3 regions of the Vibrio chagasii genome follow, and region 2 is predicted to be linked to each of the others. Evidence: predicted binding sites of a transcription regulator. Region 2 holds the regulator's gene; each other region holds the start of a gene.
The links. Region 2 encodes CRP, which controls carbon source genes, mostly activating them, when cyclic AMP is high. Its sites were predicted from a motif close to TGTGANNNNNNTCACA; they were not measured.
Positions count from the first base shown of each region.

Region 1: the regulator CRP is predicted to act here: its motif matches at 3,403-3,418, upstream of OCV52_RS18790 (NupC/NupG family nucleoside CNT transporter).
Region 3: the regulator CRP is predicted to act here: its motif matches at 4,496-4,511, upstream of OCV52_RS12555 (NupC/NupG family nucleoside CNT transporter).

Region 1 covers NZ_AP025466.1:631,731-638,946, forward strand. The annotation lists gene OCV52_RS18775 (DUF3541 domain-containing protein) at 1-606, shown strand, start outside; gene OCV52_RS18780 (class I SAM-dependent methyltransferase) at 718-1,326, opposite strand; gene OCV52_RS18785 (hypothetical protein) at 1,358-1,627, opposite strand; gene OCV52_RS18790 (NupC/NupG family nucleoside CNT transporter) at 1,926-3,134, opposite strand; gene OCV52_RS18795 (YajG family lipoprotein) at 3,579-4,199, opposite strand; gene OCV52_RS18800 (hypothetical protein) at 4,623-5,099, shown strand; gene OCV52_RS18805 (PTS sugar transporter subunit IIB) at 5,385-5,654, shown strand; gene OCV52_RS18810 (PTS ascorbate transporter subunit IIC) at 5,665-6,921, shown strand; gene OCV52_RS18815 (PTS sugar transporter subunit IIA) at 6,918-7,216, shown strand, end outside.
Region 2 covers NZ_AP025465.1:3,088,245-3,095,460, forward strand. The annotation lists gene OCV52_RS14305 (ABC transporter ATP-binding protein) at 1-209, shown strand, start outside; gene OCV52_RS14310 (TIGR02444 family protein) at 206-676, shown strand; gene OCV52_RS14315 (hydrolase) at 946-1,926, shown strand; gene OCV52_RS14320 (YheU family protein) at 2,056-2,268, shown strand; gene OCV52_RS14325 (phosphoribulokinase) at 2,346-3,215, shown strand; gene crp (cAMP-activated global transcriptional regulator CRP) at 3,456-4,088, shown strand; gene OCV52_RS14335 (DUF1338 domain-containing protein) at 4,278-5,069, opposite strand; gene astD (succinylglutamate-semialdehyde dehydrogenase) at 5,285-6,742, opposite strand; gene astA (arginine N-succinyltransferase) at 6,782-7,216, opposite strand, start outside.
Region 3 covers NZ_AP025465.1:2,745,655-2,752,870, forward strand. The annotation lists gene OCV52_RS12540 (phosphopentomutase) at 1-304, opposite strand, end outside; gene deoA (thymidine phosphorylase) at 382-1,710, opposite strand; gene deoC (deoxyribose-phosphate aldolase) at 1,805-2,581, opposite strand; gene OCV52_RS12555 (NupC/NupG family nucleoside CNT transporter) at 3,089-4,351, opposite strand; gene OCV52_RS12560 (TatD family hydrolase) at 4,556-5,368, opposite strand; gene OCV52_RS12565 (DUF5363 family protein) at 5,349-5,504, opposite strand; gene prfC (peptide chain release factor 3) at 5,603-7,183, opposite strand.

The DNA of each region.
Region 1 (7,216 bases), on a different replicon from region 2:
ATTCGTCGCTATGACTTTTCTCGTTATGTAACCAATGAAGACATGGTGAAAGCGTGGGCAGCTCAGCTCGCTAATCAGGTTTATTGGCTGCGCCAACTGGGTGAGCAAGATGTGGTTGATGAGTTCGTCGAGACCTTTAAAAAAGCCTACCCTGACGACAAGGATAAGAAGCTCTCTAGCCAACAGTTTGGCAATAAGATTTACGGCATGACACACGTCATCTTCGGTGACTCTGAGTACTATCAACATCAGGTCAGCGAACAAGAACACCAATGGATCTACGATTACTTTAGAGAGAACATCGATACTATCCTGCTGCGTGCCAAAGAAGATGTTATTGCCGAGGTTGGCTTAACCTTCCTATTGGCAGGCCTTGAAGATGATCCAGTGGTAGAGAAGACTCGACTTGCTATCCAATCCTCGATTGATAAGAAGCGCGGTATGATCCCTTCAATCACCGGTGATTTTGATCTTGAATATGGAGAGCACCGCAACGTATTGGCAATCATGTTGCTTGACTGGCAACAAGTGAATGAAGCACCAACCTTTAAAGGGAACCCAAAGGTATTTAAAACGATTCCTTACGGGCTCGTTGAGAATAAATAGAACACTTAAGCCAGACGACAAAAAACCAAAAAGCCGCACACCTTTAAGGCATGCGGCTTTTTAATACCTGACACATATCAATAGCGCGGACAAAGCATAACGCTAAAACGCTCAGACAGCCTTGTTCATCACTATAGTGAAATCACCTTCGGTGTAACCCTCAATCAAAGAGACATCGTCACACTGCGTTTTACAGAAGCGATAAACGCCCTGGGGGTGATAACTCATCAAGGTATTGCTCGAAGGGTACTGGCTAGAGTTAAGAAGGTTAAATATGACGGTTTGATTTGCTAGGTCAAACATCCGAGTAATCATATTCGTCAGGTAATCAGAATCTCGACAAATGTAATTCAATGAACCGCTAGCGATAACCACGTCATGGGTTTCAAGAGGCATCTTGCTCATGTCACCTGCAATAAATTGGCATCGATCTTCTGTGTATTTTTGCTTGGCCGTTTTAAGGAAGCCAGAGTGCTGGTCAACACCTGTGTATGATTGGAGACGATAAATGCTGTCGAGTAGTTCAAACAGATCTCCGTAACCACACCCTAAATCCAAAACACTTTTTTTCTCGAAGTCTGTAGCGCGCGCGATCACTTCGAAGCGACACAACTGGCTCTCTTCGTTGGTCCAACCTAGAGACTTTGCTTTGTCCCCTTTCCAACGATGGGTTTGCTTTCGGTGATACCAATACACCTTAAAACGATCGCGCCAATGCATTACATGCAACTCAACCACATAGTCAGACTAGCTAGGCTTCAGAGTCGTTAGTAAGTAAGCCACCGATCTTGTAGCCAATTGCATAGCAAACCGCGGCAACGGTCACGAACCCCAGTGCAGAAAAGAAGTACGCTGCCGATGCTGCTACACCCGCGCCCCAGACAACACTAAATACCAAACCGAGATAAGCTTCTTTTGGCCACTGAGAGATAGGAAATTGTTCACCACCAGCAATAAGATAAACCATTGCAAATAAGCCAATGAAGGTGGTGATAAGACCAATGAGAACGCGCATGTTCATGGGAAGACCTTTGATTTATTGAATTTGGTTGCCACTATTGTTCATCGGTACCAAATATCGCTACTCGAAACCGCATACCACTAATCGCAACCTAATAATATTCAAGTATATAGGATAAAAGAGGCTTGCTCTATTACTCTTCAGAGTGAAGCTTCACTCACTATAACAGCACGAAAAACCTAGTCCTCATATCATTCGACTTTGTAACAGCCACAAAAAAGCGGAGACCTTCCTTACGTAAACTCCGTAAACAAGGTCTCCGCTTTGACTGAATCTAGAGGCTTTTGCTCAATCTAGATTAAAGCAGGATGAAGATACCCGCTAAACATGCACTCATTAGGTTTGCTAGCGTACCAGCAGCGACTGCTTTCAAACCTAGGTTCGCTACTTCTGCGCGACGCTCTGGCGCCATTACACCGATAGAACCCAGTTGAATCGCAATAGAGCCGATGTTAGCAAAGCCACACAATGCAAATGTCACAATCACTTGGCTGTGTTCAGACAGTAGCGCTTTGTTTTCAACGAAGTCGATGAAAGCAACAAACTCGTTCATTACGATCTTCTGACCAATGTAAGAACCCGCCATTAATACTTCATCACTCGGAATACCGATTAGCCATGCTAGTGGTGAGAATAGGTAACCGAAGATAGCTTGCAGCGTGATACCCGCAAAGCCGAACGTATCACCTAGGCTTTCTAAGCCAGTGTTTACCATGGCAATCACACTCACAAATGCAATCAACATCGTACCAACGGCTACCGCAACCTTCATACCGTTCATCGCGCCGCTAGCCAATGCATCAATTACGTTGCTTTGGTCAGCTTTATCTAGCTCAATGTGGTCATAGTCACTCGGTGTGCTACGTTCAGGAACGATGATCTTCGCCATTAACAAGCTACCCGGAGCCGCCATGAAGCTAGCAGCAATGAGGTATTTAAGTTCAACACCCAAGCCTGCATAACCACCAAGCACACTACCAGCTACCGATGCCATACCACCTGCCATTACAGCAAACAGTTCAGAACGAGTCATAGACTTTAAAAAAGGACGAATAAGAAGAGGAGACTCACCCTGAGAAAGGAAGATATTACCAGTCGCTACCAGAGATTCAGCTTTACTTGTGCCAAGCAGTTTTTGCACCGCTCCACCTAAGATTTGAATCACTTTCTGCATGATGCCTAAGTAATAAAGCGCAGAGATCAAAGCACTGAAGAAGATAATGATTGGAAGTACGCGAACCGCGAAAATGAAACCTTCAGTAGCAAGATCACCGAAAAGGAAAGCAATACCCGCGTCAGCAAAACCAAGTAGGCTAGAAACACCATTACTTAGACTTGTTAACGCTAACTGTCCCCATGGGAAATACAAAACTAAAGCTGCGAAGCCGATTTGAAGTAGTAGTGCACGAGTCACCGTTTTCCAGTTAATCGAAGAACGACTTTCAGATAGCAGGTACGCGCAAGCAATCAGTGCAATAACACCGACAAAACCAAATAGAATATTCATAATGTGTCCTAGTAATCCTTATAGAGTGAACATGAGCCAAGCGAATGACATCAAAGGAACAGGACAAAGAACCGCAAGCAAAACGCTACGCGATGAAGGGGCTAACAAAGTTAGCGGCTGTAACAACGAGTTGTTCATGTAAAAAATCACCTTATACAAGCAGTGGAACGTAGCTGGTCCGGTCCGTGGGGTCATTCACATATCCATGTGACGGCTTGTATTGGCTAAGCACCGGCTTAAAACCGGAAGAGAAGTATAAACAGATGATTGAGACTTTCATCACATTTTTTAACGCAAACGATCGCGCGGTCATAAAACATACAAAACGAACTAATTACCGCGATAATTCACTTTGTTAGTAATAAATAGGATAAGTACAAGTCACACTAAAACAAAAAGCCACAGAGTGTGGCTTTTTCAAAATATGATAGAAAACAAAAGTGATTAGTTTAGCAATGCACTTTTCACTTCAGTGTCTTGGAAGATTTCTTCGAAGCGCTGTTTATAGATAAGTTGCATCTCATTGATGATTGCACCGCCATCAGGCACATCATTCTCGCCTTGGAAGTTTTTGCTGAGTAGCTTTTCGCCCGCTTCATCGTAAATAATCACATTAACGTTGTACCAAGAATTGTCCGTGAACGCGTGGAAGTCATACTTCCATTCATTCAAGACGAACATCATTGATTTATTGTTGAACGCTTTCATCTGCTCAGCGACCTTGGTGATATCCTCTTCCGGTGTCGTTTCTACCGACTCAACAGCTACTTGCTGTTGTTTCAAACCTGCTACCAATCTGTCGCTTAAAAACTGAGACATGGGCTGCTGTGTCGCCGTGTTGTAGGTATAAGGGATACCTAATGAGCTACGAATAATGCCTTCGAACTTTGGCTCTTTGTCGTGATCAAGAACATAAGGGCGCTTGTCGATCACAGCGATAGTCAGTGCTTTTTCTTGCGGGACTTCGTTGAGTTGAGGCGCACTCTGCTCTGCGGTTAATACTGTTGCACAGCCAGAAAGCCCTAGGGATACTGCAGCGAGCAGCAAACTGACGAGTTTTTTCATTAGATTTACCTATTTTATTGTTTTGAATAGGCTGTTCTAACAAACATTGCCTCGCCCCGCAAACATTCATAAAATCAATAATTTATACAGTCTTTATTTCTATAAATTAGCTCACACATCAGGTCGAATTTATTGATTCATCAATCAATAAAACGCTAACTAACAAGCCCTTGTAAATGAGAGTTATGAAGTGAACAAAATATGTTCAACCCATGTAGCTCACCAAGTAAGCGCTTAGTTAATTCTGTGTGATTATTAGCAGTTTTCTGTGCTCTACCTCATTTACCGTGACTTCAAGATTCATCTTAAGTTTAGATGCGTATATACTTTATAGGTATCTCACCAAATAATATCTATAAAATACTAATAGAGCTGATCAGATATAACAGCCTTTGAGACTAAGAGAGGAAACACGTGAAGAAAATGGAAGCTCCGCACGATATGAACATTGGAGCTAAATTCAAAACAAATAGACACGGTTATGTGACAGTAGTTGAATATTATAATACTCATACTGTTATCGTTGCGTTTGAAAACACCGGAAATATTCGAGCTATCAGTGCGGCTAAATTACGTACAGGTCAACTAACTGATCGTTCGGTTGCTCCTGATTCAATTATGATTGGCGAACAGGTTGAATCGGTTAAACACGGAATATTAACCATTACTCAAGTTGAGTCTGAAAATATTGTTGTGTTAAAAAATGCTGACAATGAAGAAATTAGAATGCTATTGCCAGCAGTACAAAAAATGAAAGACAAAGTTGAAGATATTGATGAAGATAAACTTGAAGCATCAAAACCAACTTCTCTAAGCCAGTTAACTAAAAGAAGTAAAAAGACTAAAGACGTTAATAGCATGCTTAAGAAAATGCTTACTGATTACGGCAGATACGATTAATTCAATATTTGATCTTTGCTAAACCTTTCAAGATTCATATTCTAATATCCAAATAAAGATCCTCCTCCCTCTCTAAATAAAAGACGTTGCATATTCAAGTGAGAACTTAATTTGATCAAGATCCCACTCTGAATTTCTCGCGCAACTTAACGAGATCTGCGTCACAATATCATTTTGACTTTGTGACGCAAGTATTACTGAAATCTCGGTATTTCCATTAATATGCTCCCACACAATAAGAGAACGAAGTTTCTCAAACCTTAAAATCCAATCGAGACAAATATTATGAAAAAGATTCTTGTAGTTTGCGGTAACGGCCTTGGTACTTCTCTAATGATGGAAATGGCAGTGAAAGATGTGGCTAAGAAAATTGGTTTTGAAGCTGAAGTTGATCACGAAGATCTATCTTCTGCAGCATCAAGCACTGCGGATATCTGGGTTGCTGCAACTGACGTTGCGAATCAACTAAAAGAAGCTGGTAAAGAAAACATCATCAGTCTACAAAATATTTTTGACAAAGCATCAATCGAAGAACAACTAAAAACTTTCATGTAAGGTCAAAATTATGCAAAACTTTTTCGAGTTTATGCTTGGCTTATTAAAAGAGCCAGCAATCATGGTGGGTTTAATTGCTTTCATTGGCTTGGTTGCACAGAAAGCAGATATTTCTACCATTCTTAAAGGCACAATTAAAACCGTAATGGGTTTCCTAATTTTAGGTTTTGGTGCTGGTGCCTTAGTTGGTGCTCTAAATAACTTCTCAGTAGTATTTACTGAAGCATTCGGCGTAAGTGGTGTTATTCCAAATAACGAAGCAATTGTGGCGTTAGCACAAGAAGCATTCGGTTATGAAATGGCTCTAATTATGTTCTTCGCATTCGTTGTGAATATTTTATTGGCTCGTTTAACACCTCTAAAATATATTTTCTTAACGGGTCACCACACAATGTTCATGTCTATGCTGGTTGCAGTTATCCTGTCTACAGCGAACATTCAGGGCACGGCTTTAGTCGCAATTGGTTCGATCATTGTGGGTTCACTGATGGTCATCATGCCTGCACTTGCTCAGAAATACACAGAGAAAGTAATGGGTACCGATCAACTAGCGATGGGTCACTTCTCAACATTCTCATACCTGGTATCTGGTTTCATTGGTAGCAAGTTTGGTGACACGTCGAAAACAACTGAAGACATCAATGTGCCTAAGAGCCTAATGTTCCTACGTGACACGCCTGTCGCAGTAGCAACAACCATGGCAATCTTCTTCATGTTTGCTTCGATTGTCGCTGGCGGTGAGTTCGTAGAAACCGTTTCAAATGGTCAAAACTGGGTTGTGTTCACATTCATGCAGTCTCTTGTGTTTGCCGGCGGTGTTTACATCGTACTGCAAGGTGTGAAGATGTTGATTGCTGAAATCGTTCCTGCATTTAAAGGTATCTCAGACAAGCTAGTACCGGGTGCAAAACCGGCTCTAGACTGCCCTATGGTATTCCCTGTAGCACCAAACGCGGTACTTATTGGCTTCCTTTGTTCTTTCGCTGCTGGCCTACTAGCAATGGCAGTACAAGGCGCACTTGGCTGGACAATTATTGTAGCGGGCGTTGTTCCTCACTTCTTCGTAGGTGGTGCAGCGGGCGTTTACGGTAACGCAACTGGCGGTCTACGTGGTGCGATTCTAGGTTCATTCACTCAAGGCCTATGTATCTCTTTCTTGCCTATGCTACTGCTTCCTGTTCTTGGCGGACTTGGCCTAGAAGCAACAACATTTGCTGACTTCGACTTCGGTGTGGTTGGTCTGATTCTAGGGTGGATTGTTTCATGAGTTTATTCGATTTAGTCGGTAACCAAGGCGTTATCATCAACTCTGAAGAAAACCTAACGGTTGATGCTGCGATTGATGTGACATGTTCAACACTGCTAGCGAGCAACAAGATTGAAGCAAGCTACGTTGAAGCCATCAAACAAAAGCACAAGGACATTGGCGCGTACTATGTTCTAGCTCCAAAGATTGCAATGCCTCATGCTCGCCCTGAAGACGGCGTAAACGAAGCATCACTACAGGTGACAATATTCAAAAAAGGTGTTGATTTAGAGTCGGAAGATAACGGTGACGTTTA
Region 2 (7,216 bases):
AGCAGATGGATAAACTGACGCTTGCTCTTGAAGAAGCCGAGCAACAATTATCCGACACTTCACTGTATGAAGCTGAAAATAAGGCTAAACTGAATGAAGTACTCGCCCTACAAGCGAGCAGTAAGTCACAACTTGAAGAAGTTGAAATGGATTGGATGTCCACTCAAGAAGAGCTTGAGCAGATGGAACAGGATATGGATAACTTATGAGCCCAAAGCACGCCCCAATATCACTAACACTGGAACGACTATGGCAATTTAGCCTTCAGTATTACAGTGTGCGCGGTGTTAAAGATGCGTGCTTAACTTTGCAAAACCAGTTCCACGGCAACGTCAATCTACTGCTGCTCCTCAAATGGCTCGATGAGCAGCAAGTGTCTTTTGCAGAAGAAGAGTGGCACAAAGTACAGCAGTGCTTAAGCCGCTCCGAAACCCTACTTCATAGTTATCGAGAGTTACGTAAACACCTTAAAGAGCATGTTGTCGACTCTCTATACCGTGAAGCCTTACAGTTTGAACTGCAACTTGAGAAGCAGCAGCAATCCGATCTTGTCGACTGTATCAACTCATTGCAACTGTTCACTAATCAACAAGCGCCGTTGGCTCTGCAATATTGTCGTCTACTCGGGGCAGAAAATCTCTATGACGCATTTTCTGAACCCGCCCCTCAGCCTTAACTCGTTTTCTTTCTCTTTTGAGTTGTTCCGGTACAAGCTTACTCTCGTATTGATATTTCGCTGCACCTAGCAAAACGAGTGCTCATAGCAAGCAGAGGCTAGCTCGTACAAGTTTGATAATATTCAATCAGTTACTCACAACATGTTTTACATTGAGTCTCAGTGAAAGGCTTGCGCTTGCACCGAGAATCAACCAAGCTCAAATAAAAACGTGGGCGCATCGCAATACTTAATACTTTTCAAAGCCCATAAAAAGCACGGACTGTTTTATGACCATATTTACCGCAGCGGCTGGTTTATCTAACCCACACTTACAAACTTTAGTGCCAAGGTTTATCAGAAAGCAGGCGTTGTTCCATCCTACATGGCAAACCTTAGAAACGCCTGATGGTGATTTCCTAGACCTTGCTTGGAGTGAATCACCAGATAACGATGAACTGACTAGCAACAAACCTATCTTTATTCTGTTTCACGGATTAGAGGGCAGTTTTGAGAGCCCTTATGCCAACGGGCTGATGAATGCGTTTGCCAAGGATGGTTGGTTGTCGGTGATGATGCATTTTAGAGGCTGTAGCGGTAAACCGAACCGCTTGGCACGTGCCTACCATTCTGGCGAAGTCGAAGATGCTCGCTTTTTCCTAAGACACCTGCACGCACAGTTTCCCAACAACCCTAAGGTGGCGGTCGGCATCTCTTTAGGCGGAAACATGCTAGCAAATTATCTGGCTGAGTATGCAGACGATCCCCTGCTATCAGCAGCAACCATAGTGTCAGCCCCTTTTGATCTAGCTTGTTGCGCGAGTCGCATTGAGAAAGGCTTCTCTAAGCTCTACAAGAAGTACCTGCTCAGCTCTCTCAAATCAAACGCCCTAAAAAAGATTAACCTGCTGCAAGAGAAGCTCGACATCACCGCTGAGACAATCAAGAGGATTGATAAGTTGTATGAGTTTGATGAACGAATCACCGCGCCTCTGCATGGATTCAAGAACGCTCAAGACTATTACGCACAGTGCTCGGCTCTTCCTAAGCTCAATAAGATAAAGCTACCAACTCAGATCATCCACGCTAAAGACGATCCTTTTATGACCGATGATGTGATTCCTAAGTTCGTTCTGCCGGATAACATCGATTATCGCTTGTTCCAGAAAGGGGGTCATGTTGGGTTCATTACTGGTAGTACACTAAAACCAAGGTTTTGGTTAGAAGAAGCGCTACCAGCCTATTATGAAAGTATCCAAGGTTCAGCATAACGACGAAGCCTTGCTAAATATAAACGCGAAACCTTGGTAAGATAGCGCAGTCCCTAATTGGGGTTGCACTATAAACATCACTAGACACACTCATCAACATATCAATGAACATAAAAGAGAGAAGTATTTATGATCATCCCATGGAAAGACATCGAGCCTGATACGCTGGAAAACCTCATCAAGGAATTCGTACTGCGTGAGGGTACAGACTACGGCGACGTGGAGATCTCTCTACAAAACAAGATTGACCAAGTGAAACATCAATTAGCTTCTGGTGAGGCCAATATCGTGTTTTCCGAACTGCACGAAACCGTTGATATCCAGCTCACAAAACGCTTCTAAGCTGCGCTTAACACAGAGCCGTGTTATAGTGGAAAACGATTGCTAACAAGTAAGTTACTCATAAGACAAGGGTTGTCATGTCCGCTAAACATCCAATTATTGCGGTGACGGGTTCTTCAGGAGCCGGCACCACCACTACCTCAGAAGCCTTCCGAAAAATGTTCAATATGATGGACGTGAAGGCTGCTTGGGTTGAAGGGGATAGTTTTCACCGCTTCACTCGACCAGAAATGGACGTCGAGATCCGCAAGGCACGTGAGCAAGGTAAGCACATCAGCTACTTCGGCCCACAAGCCAACGACTTCGCAGCATTAGAAGAGTTTTTCCGTAAGTACGGTAATGAAGGTACTGGTAAAGTACGTAGTTACCTACATACGTTCGATGAAGCTGTGCCTTATAATCAAATGCCTGGCACCTTCACGCCATGGCAAGATATCCCTGAAAATTCAGACGTGATGTTTTACGAAGGTCTACACGGCGGTGTGGTTGATGGCGACATTAATGTCTCTCAACACGTCGACCTGCTGATTGGCATGGTTCCTATCGTAAACCTAGAGTGGATTCAAAAGTTCGTTCGTGACACACGCGATCGTGGCCACTCACGCGAAGCAGTAATGGACTCCATTGTTCGTTCAATGGATGATTACCTTAACTATATTACCCCGCAATTTTCGCGTACTCATATCAACTTTCAGCGTGTCCCAACCGTAGATACATCAAACCCACTTAACGCCAAAGGGATTCCAAGTTTAGATGAAAGCTTCGTTGTTATACGTTTGCGCGGCATCAAAAACGTCGATTTCCCGTATCTTTTGGCCATGATTGATGGCTCATTCATGTCTCGTCATAACACACTAGTGGTGCCAGGTGGTAAGATGAGCTTTGCTATGGAGCTCATTGTGAGGCCAATCCTACAACAACTCATCGAAACTGGGAAAATAGGTTAACAAAACGACATTCTGGCTGATTACTTTTCATACCGTGATCATGTGCACAATTTTGCGTAAAAAATCGTAGCTTGGTCACGATTAAAATCAAGAAATAGTACCTGAAAAAGGATACTATTCTTAAACGAAACACAAGATAGCTTGCAGCGCTCATCGAGTGCTCTTATCCTAAGAAGTCAATTCAGGCTTAGCTAAAATACGGAAAGCGGCAAGCATACCCTGCAGAGGAAGTGAGATATTATGGTTCTAGGTAAACCTCAAACCGATCCAACATTAGAGTGGTTCCTTTCACACTGTCATATTCATAAGTACCCTTCAAAAAGTACTTTGATCCATGCTGGTGAAAAGGCAGAGACCTTGTACTACATCGTTAAAGGTTCTGTGGCAGTTCTTATTAAAGACGAAGAAGGTAAGGAAATGATTCTTTCTTACCTAAACCAAGGCGACTTCATCGGTGAGCTAGGCTTGTTCGAAGAAGACCAAGAGCGTACAGCTTGGGTTCGTGCTAAATCTCCTTGTGAAGTAGCTGAAATTTCTTTCAAGAAGTTCCGTCAACTTATCCAAGTGAACCCAGACATCCTAATGCGTCTTTCAGCGCAAATGGCAAGCCGCCTACAAGTAACTAGCCAAAAGGTTGGTGACTTAGCGTTCCTTGACGTAACAGGTCGTATCGCTCAAACGCTACTAAACCTAGCGAAACAGCCAGATGCAATGACTCACCCTGACGGCATGCAAATCAAGATCACTCGTCAAGAGATTGGCCAAATCGTTGGTTGTTCTCGTGAGACAGTAGGTCGTATCTTGAAGATGCTAGAAGAGCAGAACCTAATTTCTGCACACGGTAAGACTATCGTGGTATACGGCACTCGTTAATTTCGATTAACTGAGTCAAAAATATGAAAGCCACCAAATGCGAATTTGGTGGCTTTTTCTTTATTGAGAGAAGATACGAGATACGAGATACGAGATACGAATGGAACACATGAGGCTCTCGCCTTGTAAACATTCTCGAAGCGAAGCGTACCCGAGTTTCTAGGGCAAAAACCGTAATCGTATCTTTCTTTAACCGTTGGTGCTTTCGAAGATCTTGTCCGCCGATGCAGCAACAAAACCGGTATAAAGCTCACCATTGGCCATTGGATAGCGCTTAGCGAACTCATAGAAGCCACCAGGAATCATCTCATTGCCTTCAACAAATGCCACTGGCACTTTGTCTGCCATTGTTGATGATTGCTCTAATAACACCTCTGGAGAGCCTTTTACCTCACCACCAGATGCGTTAATCGTAAAGCTAGCATCACTCAGGTAGTCATTCACTGCTTGTACTTCATCGAACTTGTTCAGTTGATTGACACTAACCGTGAAGTGGTTAGCACCGTAACCGTGAGCGGCTAACCAAGAGGCGTATTCGCTCTCCTTCGCTAACAGTTGGAAATCAGCGAAGCTCAAATCCCAAAGGCGGCCACCAAATAGGAATTCGTGTCCCTCTAACTTACTTGCATCAACCTGCTCAACCAATTTGGCAACGATCTGCTGTAATTCACCAGAACACTCTTCTACCTTCAACTCACTAATGAACACTTTCGGTTGTTTTGGGTCTGGGTGTTCGTAGTGTTTAGCCACTAGCTTCTTGCTTTCAAACAAGTAATCGCCACATGCTTTGTAACCTAGCTCAAGGAAAGGTTTGGCTAATGTTTCAATACCTAGAGGGGCAACATTAAAAGTACGCAATGCAATGTGATCATTGATCAGCGCTTCATCTTCTTTTAGCAAGTGATGTACTTTCTCTGCCGACGGGCAAAGTCTGTGAATGTAATCGTCCCATAGTGATTTAAAGAGTAGATCGGGCGTCATGGTGACTCCTTGTCAGAGGTTCTAGCAAGCTAGTGATTTGGATTAGAAAGGGAGAGACTGAGACACAAAGTCAGCAGCCATCAGCCTGTGACATACTTGTTCTATTATTATCTACCGCCCAATCTTGACGCTGAGCGTGGTTAAAATAAGGAAGCGATACGCTGCTTCCTTATTTCATAACTAATGAATGAGCTTTCGCTCAATATCAATCTAAACTACAGCTCGATACCTGGGCTAAACGTAGCTGGCAGTTGAGTTTCACCACCTTCCATTGAAGCCATTGGGTAAGCACAGTAATCTGCCGCATAGTAAGCACTTGGGCGTAAGTTGCCAGAAGCACCCGGACCACCAAATGGTGCATCACCACTTGCGCCTGTGAGTTGGCGGTTGCGGTTAACAATACCCGCACGGATATGGTCAACGAAGTATTCCCACTCAGAATCGTCTGTCGATACTAAACCTGCTGACAAACCAAAGCGTGTGTCGTTAGCTAATTCAACCGCTTGCTCTAGCGACTGATAACGAACCACTTGTAGCAATGGGCCGAAGTACTCTTCATCTGGCAGGTCAGCAATGTTGGTTGCATCGATAATGCCCGGAGAAACAAACGCCGCTTCGCCTGCTTTTGCCTCTACTAGGCTGACACCCCCCAGAGACTGCAGGTTAGCTTGTGCGTCTAGAATAAACTTAGCGGCAGCTTCAGAGATTTGAGGCCCCATGAAAGGTGCAGGTTCAGCAAATGGCTGATCAACACGAATCTTTTGCGTCGCTGCGACCAGTTTGTCGAGTAGCAGATCGCCCTTCTCGCCAACAGGAACATACAGGCGACGAGCACATGTACAACGTTGACCAGCACTGATGAACGCTGATTGGATAATGGTGTATACCGTTGCGTCTGCGTCACCGTATTGGTCACTGATCACCATAGGGTTATTACCACCCATCTCTAGTGCCAGCATCTTGCCCGGTTGACCCGCGAATTGACGGTGCAGGATATGACCCGTATTAGCACTACCTGTAAATAGTACGCCATCAAGACCTTTAGCATCAGCCAGTGCGATGCCGGTCTCTTTAGCACCTTGCACTAGGTTGATTACGCCAGCAGGAAGACCCGCTTCTTGCCATAGCTTCATTGCGAACTCACCTGTCCAAGGCGTCTGCTCTGAAGGTTTGAATACCACTGTATTTCCCGATAGCAATGCAGGAACAATATGACCATTTGGTAGGTGACCTGGGAAGTTGTAAGGGCCAAATACCGCCATCACGCCCAATGGACGGTGACGAAGTACAATTTGGTTACCAGCCGCTTCACGTGATGCTTCACCGGTACGCTCGTGATAAGCACGAATAGAGATAGCGATCTTGCCCGCCATTGCGCCCGCTTCAGTGCGAGTTTCCCAAATAGGTTTACCCGTCTCTTTTGCGATAATTTGCGCGATCTCTTCGCTGTTCTCTTTTACTTTTTCTGCGAACTTCAACACGATCGCTTCACGCTCAGCAAAGCTCAGTTTTTTCCAAACTAGGAACGCTTCGCGAGCCGCTGCCACTGCAGATTCAACCTGTGCCGGTGTTGCGCTATCACCCTGCCACACTACTTCATTGTTGTATGGGCTTACTGATGTCATGGCATCACCTTGACCCGCTACCCATTGTCCTGCTATCCACTGAGTCATACTTCTATCCTTAAAATCTTCGACAGATAATCGCCGCTCTTATTGAGCCAACATGCGAACGAATTCGCCTTCTTTTACTTCAAGAGCGCTTGCTACTTCAGATGATAAAATCACTGTATCGCTTGCTTGGTCATACGCACCTTTCGCGGCCACTGCGCGGAAGTTCTCAAATGAGGTATTACCAATTAGGAAGTCTTTAGAGCTAGAGTGCTCTGCAATTTGAACCTGTGCTCGAATAGAGTGACGTACAGATTCGATGTTTCTTAAATCACACTCGACCGTTGGTCCCGCATCAAAGATGTCGACATAACCACGATTCGTGAAACCTTCACGTTCCAACAGTTTCAATGCTGGGCGGGTATTATCGTGCACTTGACCAATCACCGCCTGAGCTTCTTCACTCAATAGGTTTACATAGATTGGCAGTTTCGGCATAAGGTCTGCGATGAAGCCTTTCTTACCAATCCCCGTTAG
Region 3 (7,216 bases), 340 kb from region 2:
CTGATGGCGTGTCTTTACCAGAAGACAGCTCAGCAGCGTGACCGTAAGCACCAATGATTTCTGCGTCTGCATCCATACCCGGAGCAAAACGACCTGTAGACTCTTTGTGAGCCATCGCTAAACCTAGTTTAGACAGGTTTGGTAGCGTCAGAGGACCTTGACGATCGGCATTGTCAGCAAGACCTTTATCACAATGGTCTGCGATGTGACCCATAGTGTCTGAACCTACATCACCGAATTTGTCTGCATCCGCTGTCTCACCGATACCGAATGAATCTAAAACTAAAATAAATGCTCTTTTCATTTTCTTCACCAACTTATTGCTCTTTGCACCAGCGCTTTTGATTATCGGTATACGCGAGGTATACCGATAGCGGTTATTTACACGTCTTCAGAACGAATCTGACGGTAAACGTCTGGTGTTGCTGTATATTCTCCGCCCACAGTGATTGCATTTTGTAATGCCGTTGCAGCTTCTTGCCACTGTTGTTCGTTGCGAGCATGAATCATTGCTAATGGTTTCTCATCGCTTGCCACTTCGCCAAGACGAATGAAGCTATCGAAACCGACTGCGTAATCAATGCTGTCCGTTGCTACGCGACGACCACCGCCCATACCAACTACAGCCATACCAATTGCACGAGTATCCATTGCTGATACCACACCGCTTTCTAGCGCGTACACTGGTTTAATAATTTCTGCTTTTTCTAGGTAGTTATCGTAGTTTTCTACGAAGTCTGCTGGACCACCAAGGCCCGCTACCATTTTACCGAAGCACTCTGCTGCTTTACCGTTATCCAGTACTGCCATCAGTTTTTCGCGCGCTTCTTCTGAATCTTTTGCAAGGTTGCCAAGTACTAGCATTTCAGCACACGATGCCATCGTAATTTCTAGCAAACGTGGGTTACGGTATTCACCCGTTAGGAATTGAACCGCTTCGCGAACTTCTACTGCATTACCCGCAGAAGAAGCAAGAACTTGGTTCATATCCGTTAGGATTGCAGTAGTTTTAGTGCCAGCACCGTTTGCTACTGCAACGATAGATTTCGCGAGCTCTTCAGACGCTTCGTAAGTCGGCATAAATGCACCTGAACCTACTTTTACGTCCATCACTAGAGAATCTAGGCCAGCAGCCAGTTTCTTAGATAGGATTGAAGCCGTGATTAGCGAGATATTGTCTACAGTTGCTGTGATATCACGAGTCGCGTAAACACGCTTATCAGCAGGCGCTAGGTCACCTGTTTGACCGATGATAGCAACACCCGCATCCTTAGTTACTTCACCGAACACATCGTTGGTTGGTGTAATGTTGTAACCAGGAATAGATTCAAGCTTGTCTAGCGTACCGCCAGTGTGGCCAAGACCACGACCAGAGATCATTGGAACGAAACCGCCACATGCTGCCACCATAGGACCAAGCATCAGAGAAGTTACATCACCAACACCACCAGTAGAGTGTTTATCAACGATTGGGCCATCGAAGTTCATGTGGCTCCAGTCGATCACCATGCCTGAATCACGCATTGCACACGTTAGTGCGATACGTTCTGGCATTGTCATTTCGTTGAAGAAGATAGCCATTGCGAATGCTGCAATTTGGCCTTCAGAAACCGTGTTTTTAGCAACGCCTTGAATGAAGAAGTTAATTTCTTCGGCTGTTAAGACTTCACCGTCACGTTTTCTGCGAATAATTTCTTGAGGTAGATACATTAGTGCCTCCCAAACTCTAGTGAGTATGGTTTGTAGGGAAAAGAGGTAATATGGAGTGACTTAACGTCACTCCATCAAACAGACTTTTAAAGGATTAGTATGCTGCTGGATCAGCAGTTTCGTCTGTCACTTCTAATGTATTAAGAAGGTTAGTTAGTAAGCTTGAAGCACCAAAGCGGTAGTGCATGTTGTCTGCCCACTCAGCGCCTAGTAGCTCATCAGCCATTGCTAGGTATTGTGCTGCATCTACAGCGGTACGTACGCCACCTGCAGGTTTGAAACCTACAGTTTTAGCTACGCCCATGTCACGGATAACTTCTAGCATCATGCGCGCGTACTCTGGAGTCGCGTTTACTGGCACTTTACCTGTTGAAGTTTTGATGAAGTCAGCGCCTGCTTTGATACAAATCTCAGATGCTTTCTTGATCAGTGCTTCTTCTTTAAGCTCACCAGTTTCGATGATTACTTTCAGTGTGATGTCGCCACATGCTTCTTTACACTGTTTAACTAGCTCGAAACCTACTTCTTCGTTGCCAGCGATTAGAGCGCGGTATGGGAATACTACGTCTACTTCGTCTGCACCGTATGCTACTGCTGCTTTTGTTTCAGCAACTGCGATTTCGATGTCATCATTACCATGAGGGAAGTTAGTTACAGTCGCAATACGTACTTCTGGAGTACCTTGCTCACGCAACGCTTTCTTAGCTGCTGGGATAAAGCGAGGGTAAATACAGATTGCAGCTGTGTTGCCCACTGCAGTCTTCGCGTCGTGACAAAGCGCTACAACTTTTTCAGTTGTGTCGTCGTCATTTAGCGTAGTTAGGTCCATAAGTTTAAGTGCACGTAGAGCTGCTGCTTTTAAATCGCTCATTTCTATCTCCGATCAATATATTCAAATAGTTAACTACTTCGCCCTCCATCCAGTATAGATGGATATTTTAGTAATGCTCAGTAGTCACAAATGAACGGACTTGGTTCCCTGAAGACTTGATAACTTTCGTTACCAATTGCAATCCTTGTCACCGCACAGTACCAGTTTGGTCTATGGCACAACAAATCAGTCATGTTGTGTCTAACATCTATAGCGTATCGCTAAGTTTGGCTTAATCCCAGAAGAATAACTGCGGACGAACCCAAGCGGTTACTTTCTTGCCAACAAGAGACATTCTATCCCTTGAGCCTATACATTATAGGTATCCATAAATAAATTGTAGTGCTCCTTAAAACGCAAACGGTTTGTATCTCAAAAAAACATTCTAGGTCCACCTAGAATCAAACTTCTATTCAGATTCAACAGGCCTAAAAACAAAAAGCCCCGCAGCAATTTCTTGCTACGGGGCGATATTAAAGTGGCGTCTATATAATCTAATCTACTTAATTAGAAAGATAGGAAGAAGCCAGCAATTGTTGCTGCCATCAGGTTAGATAGAGTACCAGCAATAACCGCTTTAACACCCATACGTGCGATGTCTTGGCGACGGCTTGGTGCAATACCACCTAGACCACCTAGTAGAATCGCAATAGAAGAAAGGTTTGCGAAACCACATAGTGCGAATGCGATGATAGCTTGAGTCTTCTCAGACATCACTTGACCAGTCGCTGCAACAACTTGAGCATTTTCACCAACGTATGGTACGAAGTTTAGGTATGCAACGAATTCGTTAACAACTGTCTTCTGACCAATGAAAGAACCAGCAATAGTTGCTTCTTCCCATGGAACACCAATTATGAATGCTAGCGGTGCGAAGATCCAACCTAGAAGAAGCTCTAGAGTTAGGTTTTCCATACCGAACCAACCACCGATGCCGCCTAGGATACCGTTGATTAGAGCAATTAGACCGATGAATGCTAGTAGCATTGCACCAACGTTTAGAGCTAGTTGTAGACCAACTGATGCGCCGCCTGCTGCTGCGTCGATAACGTTAGCTGGCTTGTCGTCGCCGCCGTCGATATCGTCAGCGATGTTGTCGTCTGGCGTATCTGTTTCAGGCTTGATGATTTTAGCAAATAGTAGACCACCAGGTGCTGCCATGAATGACGCTGCAACTAGGTACTCTAGAGGAACACCCATAGATGCGTAACCTGCTAGTACACCACCAGCTACAGATGCTAGACCACCACACATTACTGCGAATAGTTCAGAGTTAGTCATCTTAGGAACAAATGGACGAACAACTAGAGGAGCTTCTGTTTGGCCAACGAAGATGTTTGCTGCTGCAGACATTGACTCGGCGCGAGAAGTACCTAGAGCTTTCTGAAGGCCACCACCAAGAACTCTGATTACTAGCTGCATTACACCAATGTAGTAAAGTACAGAGATAAGTGCAGAGAAGAAAATCAGTGTTGGTAGAACTTGGAAAGCAAAGATGAAACCGATACCGTCAACAGAGAAGTTAACTAGGCTGCCGAATAGGAAACCAGTACCGTCTTTACCGTAGTCGATTACGTTTGCTACACCAGCAGAGAAACCTGCAAGCAAATCACGACCCCAAGGGATGTAAAGTACGAATGCACCAAGTGCGAATTGGATAGCGAATGCGCCACCCACCGTTCTAAAGTTAATAGCTTTGCGGTTGTCAGATAGTAGTACTGCGATTGCAATCAGTACAACCATACCGACTAGGCTCATAAACAGGCTCATAGTTTATGACTTCCTTATTAGTTATTTATTGGCGTGTTACAAAATGGGGCTATAAAGCGGGGCCAATTATACTCATGCGACCACTAATAAAGTAATGCCGCCCTCACACTTTCGTAGAAGATTCATGTACCATTCACACGCAAATGTGACCCAAATCACAATGTAGATGCAATTTACGCAAACGATAAACAAAAACATTAGATTTTATTCACATATACTGAATGCGCGATGGCTATTTTGCCAAACTTGCGTTGCAATCGATTGCTTTGGCTCTTTTCTAAGCAAAAAAAGTTCATTTGATATCGTAACTAAATGTTTGGAATGATTAACATTTCCTTGGTTTCCATAGGTTGGCATATCCGGAGCATCGGTCTCTAACACCAAGCTCTCAAGGGGCAATTTAGCGATAGTTGTGCGTGTTTTTTGTGCTCTTGGGTAAGTTATCGTTCCGCCAACGCCAATATAGAAACCGAGCTTAATCCAAGCCAAAGCTTGCTGTTCACTTCCAGAAAAACCGTGAATTACCCCACCTAAAGTAAACTTGTGCTGCTTTATTAGCTGAATAAGACGGTTGTAAGACTTCCTTTCATGGATAATCAGAGGCAAATTAAACGCCTTGGCAAGCTCCATTTGTTGGATGAAAAAGCGCTCTTGTTTCTCCTGCTCTACATCCACAAAAAAGTCCAGCCCACACTCACCAATGGCCACACACTGACGTGTTTTTGATGCGAGTAATTGATGAAGTTCTTCAAATTCCACCTCATCCGCTTGCTCTAAAAAGTAAGGATGGAAGCCTAATGCGTAATAAACATTGGGATAAGATTGCGCAATTTTCTCAAGCTTATGCCAGTTATTTTGACCGATAGAAGGAATGAGTAACTTCTCAACTTGAGCTTGCTTTGCCTCTTTGATATAACCCTCAATGCTCTGCTCATGGGTAAAACCTTGCTCAAACGCCTCAAAGTCTGCATGGCAATGCGTATCAAATAGCGGAAAATCACTTGTTTGCTGTGTCATCTTTCCCACTCTCAGCTTGCTGCCCTTGAGGATCTCGACGATAAGGAACACAACTGCGCTTGTTTTCAGGCGTTAGCCCAAGTTCTTCACACCACTTATCGTATTTCCTAACCCAAGCTTTTATCCAACCCAACATATTTACCTCAAGCTTACTGTCTCAAATAACACGCATTAAAAAACGCCTATTGCAGAACAATAGACGTTTTTGTTTAACTCGAATAGAGCTTGAAGAAATTAGTGCTCGCGTGTCGCTCGGAACTTAACGTCAGGGAAACGTTCTGAAGCTAGGTTCAGGTTCACCATCGTTGGTGCGATGTAAGACAGGTTATCACCACCATCTAGCGCCAGGTTAGATTGGTTCTTACGTTTGAACTCTTCCAGTTTCTTAGCGTCATCACACTCAACCCAACGAGCTGTTGCAACGTTAACACCTTCGTAGATAGCTTCTACGTTGTATTCTGCTTTCAAGCGCGCTACAACCACGTCGAACTGAAGTACACCAACCGCACCAACGATCAGGTCGTTGTTCTGCATAGGGCGGAATACTTGCACTGCGCCCTCTTCTGAAAGCTGAACCAAGCCTTTTAGAAGTTGCTTCTGCTTCAGAGGATCACGTAGACGAATACGGCGGAATAGCTCAGGCGCAAAGTTTGGAATACCAGAGAACTTCAGGTTCTCACCTTGAGTAAAGGTATCACCAATCTGAATTGTGCCGTGGTTGTGTAGACCGATAATGTCACCTGCATACGCTTTTTCAGCACGTGCACGGTCACCCGCCATGAAAGTTACCGCATCAGAAATACTAACGTTCTTACCGGTACGAACATGGTTCATCTTCATACCTTGGCTGTAAGTACCAGATACGATACGCATGAAAGCGATACGGTCACGGTGTTTAGGGTCCATGTTTGCTTGAATCTTAAATACGAAACCAGAGAACTTCTCTTCTGTCGCAACAACATCACGCTCGTTAGCTTGACGAGTTTGCGGTGCCGGAGCCCACTTCGTTAAGCCATCAAGCATATGGTCAACACCAAAGTTACCCAGTGCGGTACCGAAGTAAACAGGTGTTAGCTCACCAGCAAGGAACAGATCGTGATCAAACTCAGGACAAGCACCGATAACAAGCTCTAGCTCTTCACGTACGCTTTCCGCTAGATCAGCGCCTACCGCTTCATCTAGATCAGGATTATCTAAACCTTTGATGATACGAACTTCTTGGATCTCGTGGCCGTGGCCAGATTCGTACAAGATCGTTTCGTCACGGTGAATGTGGTAAACACCTTTAAACTCTTTACCACAACCGATTGGCCATGAAATTGGAGCACAAGCCATACCTAGCTCGCTTTCTACTTCATCAAGCACTTCCATAGGGTCACGAACGTCACGGTCAAGTTTGTTCATAAACGTTACGATTGGTGTATCACGTAGACGCGTTACTTCCATCAGTTTACGAGTACGATCCTCGACACCTTTCGCAGCATCGATAACCATCAAACAAGAGTCAACCGCCGTTAATGTACGGTATGTATCTTCCGAGAAATCTTCGTGTCCTGGAGTATCGAGTAGGTTTACTAGGCAATCATTGTATGGGAATTGCATTACCGACGTAGTTACCGAGATACCACGTTCTTTTTCCATCTCCATCCAGTCAGATTTAGCGTGCTGGTTAGAGCCACGGCCTTTTACGGTACCCGCTTTCTGAATCGCGTTTCCGAATAAAAGAACTTTTTCAGTAATCGTGGTTTTACCCGCATCCGGGTGAGAGATAATTGCAAACGTTCTACGTTTGCTCACTTCTTGTTGGAAAGACATAGTCGCCCTTTGCTGATCTAAAGCGTAAAAAGG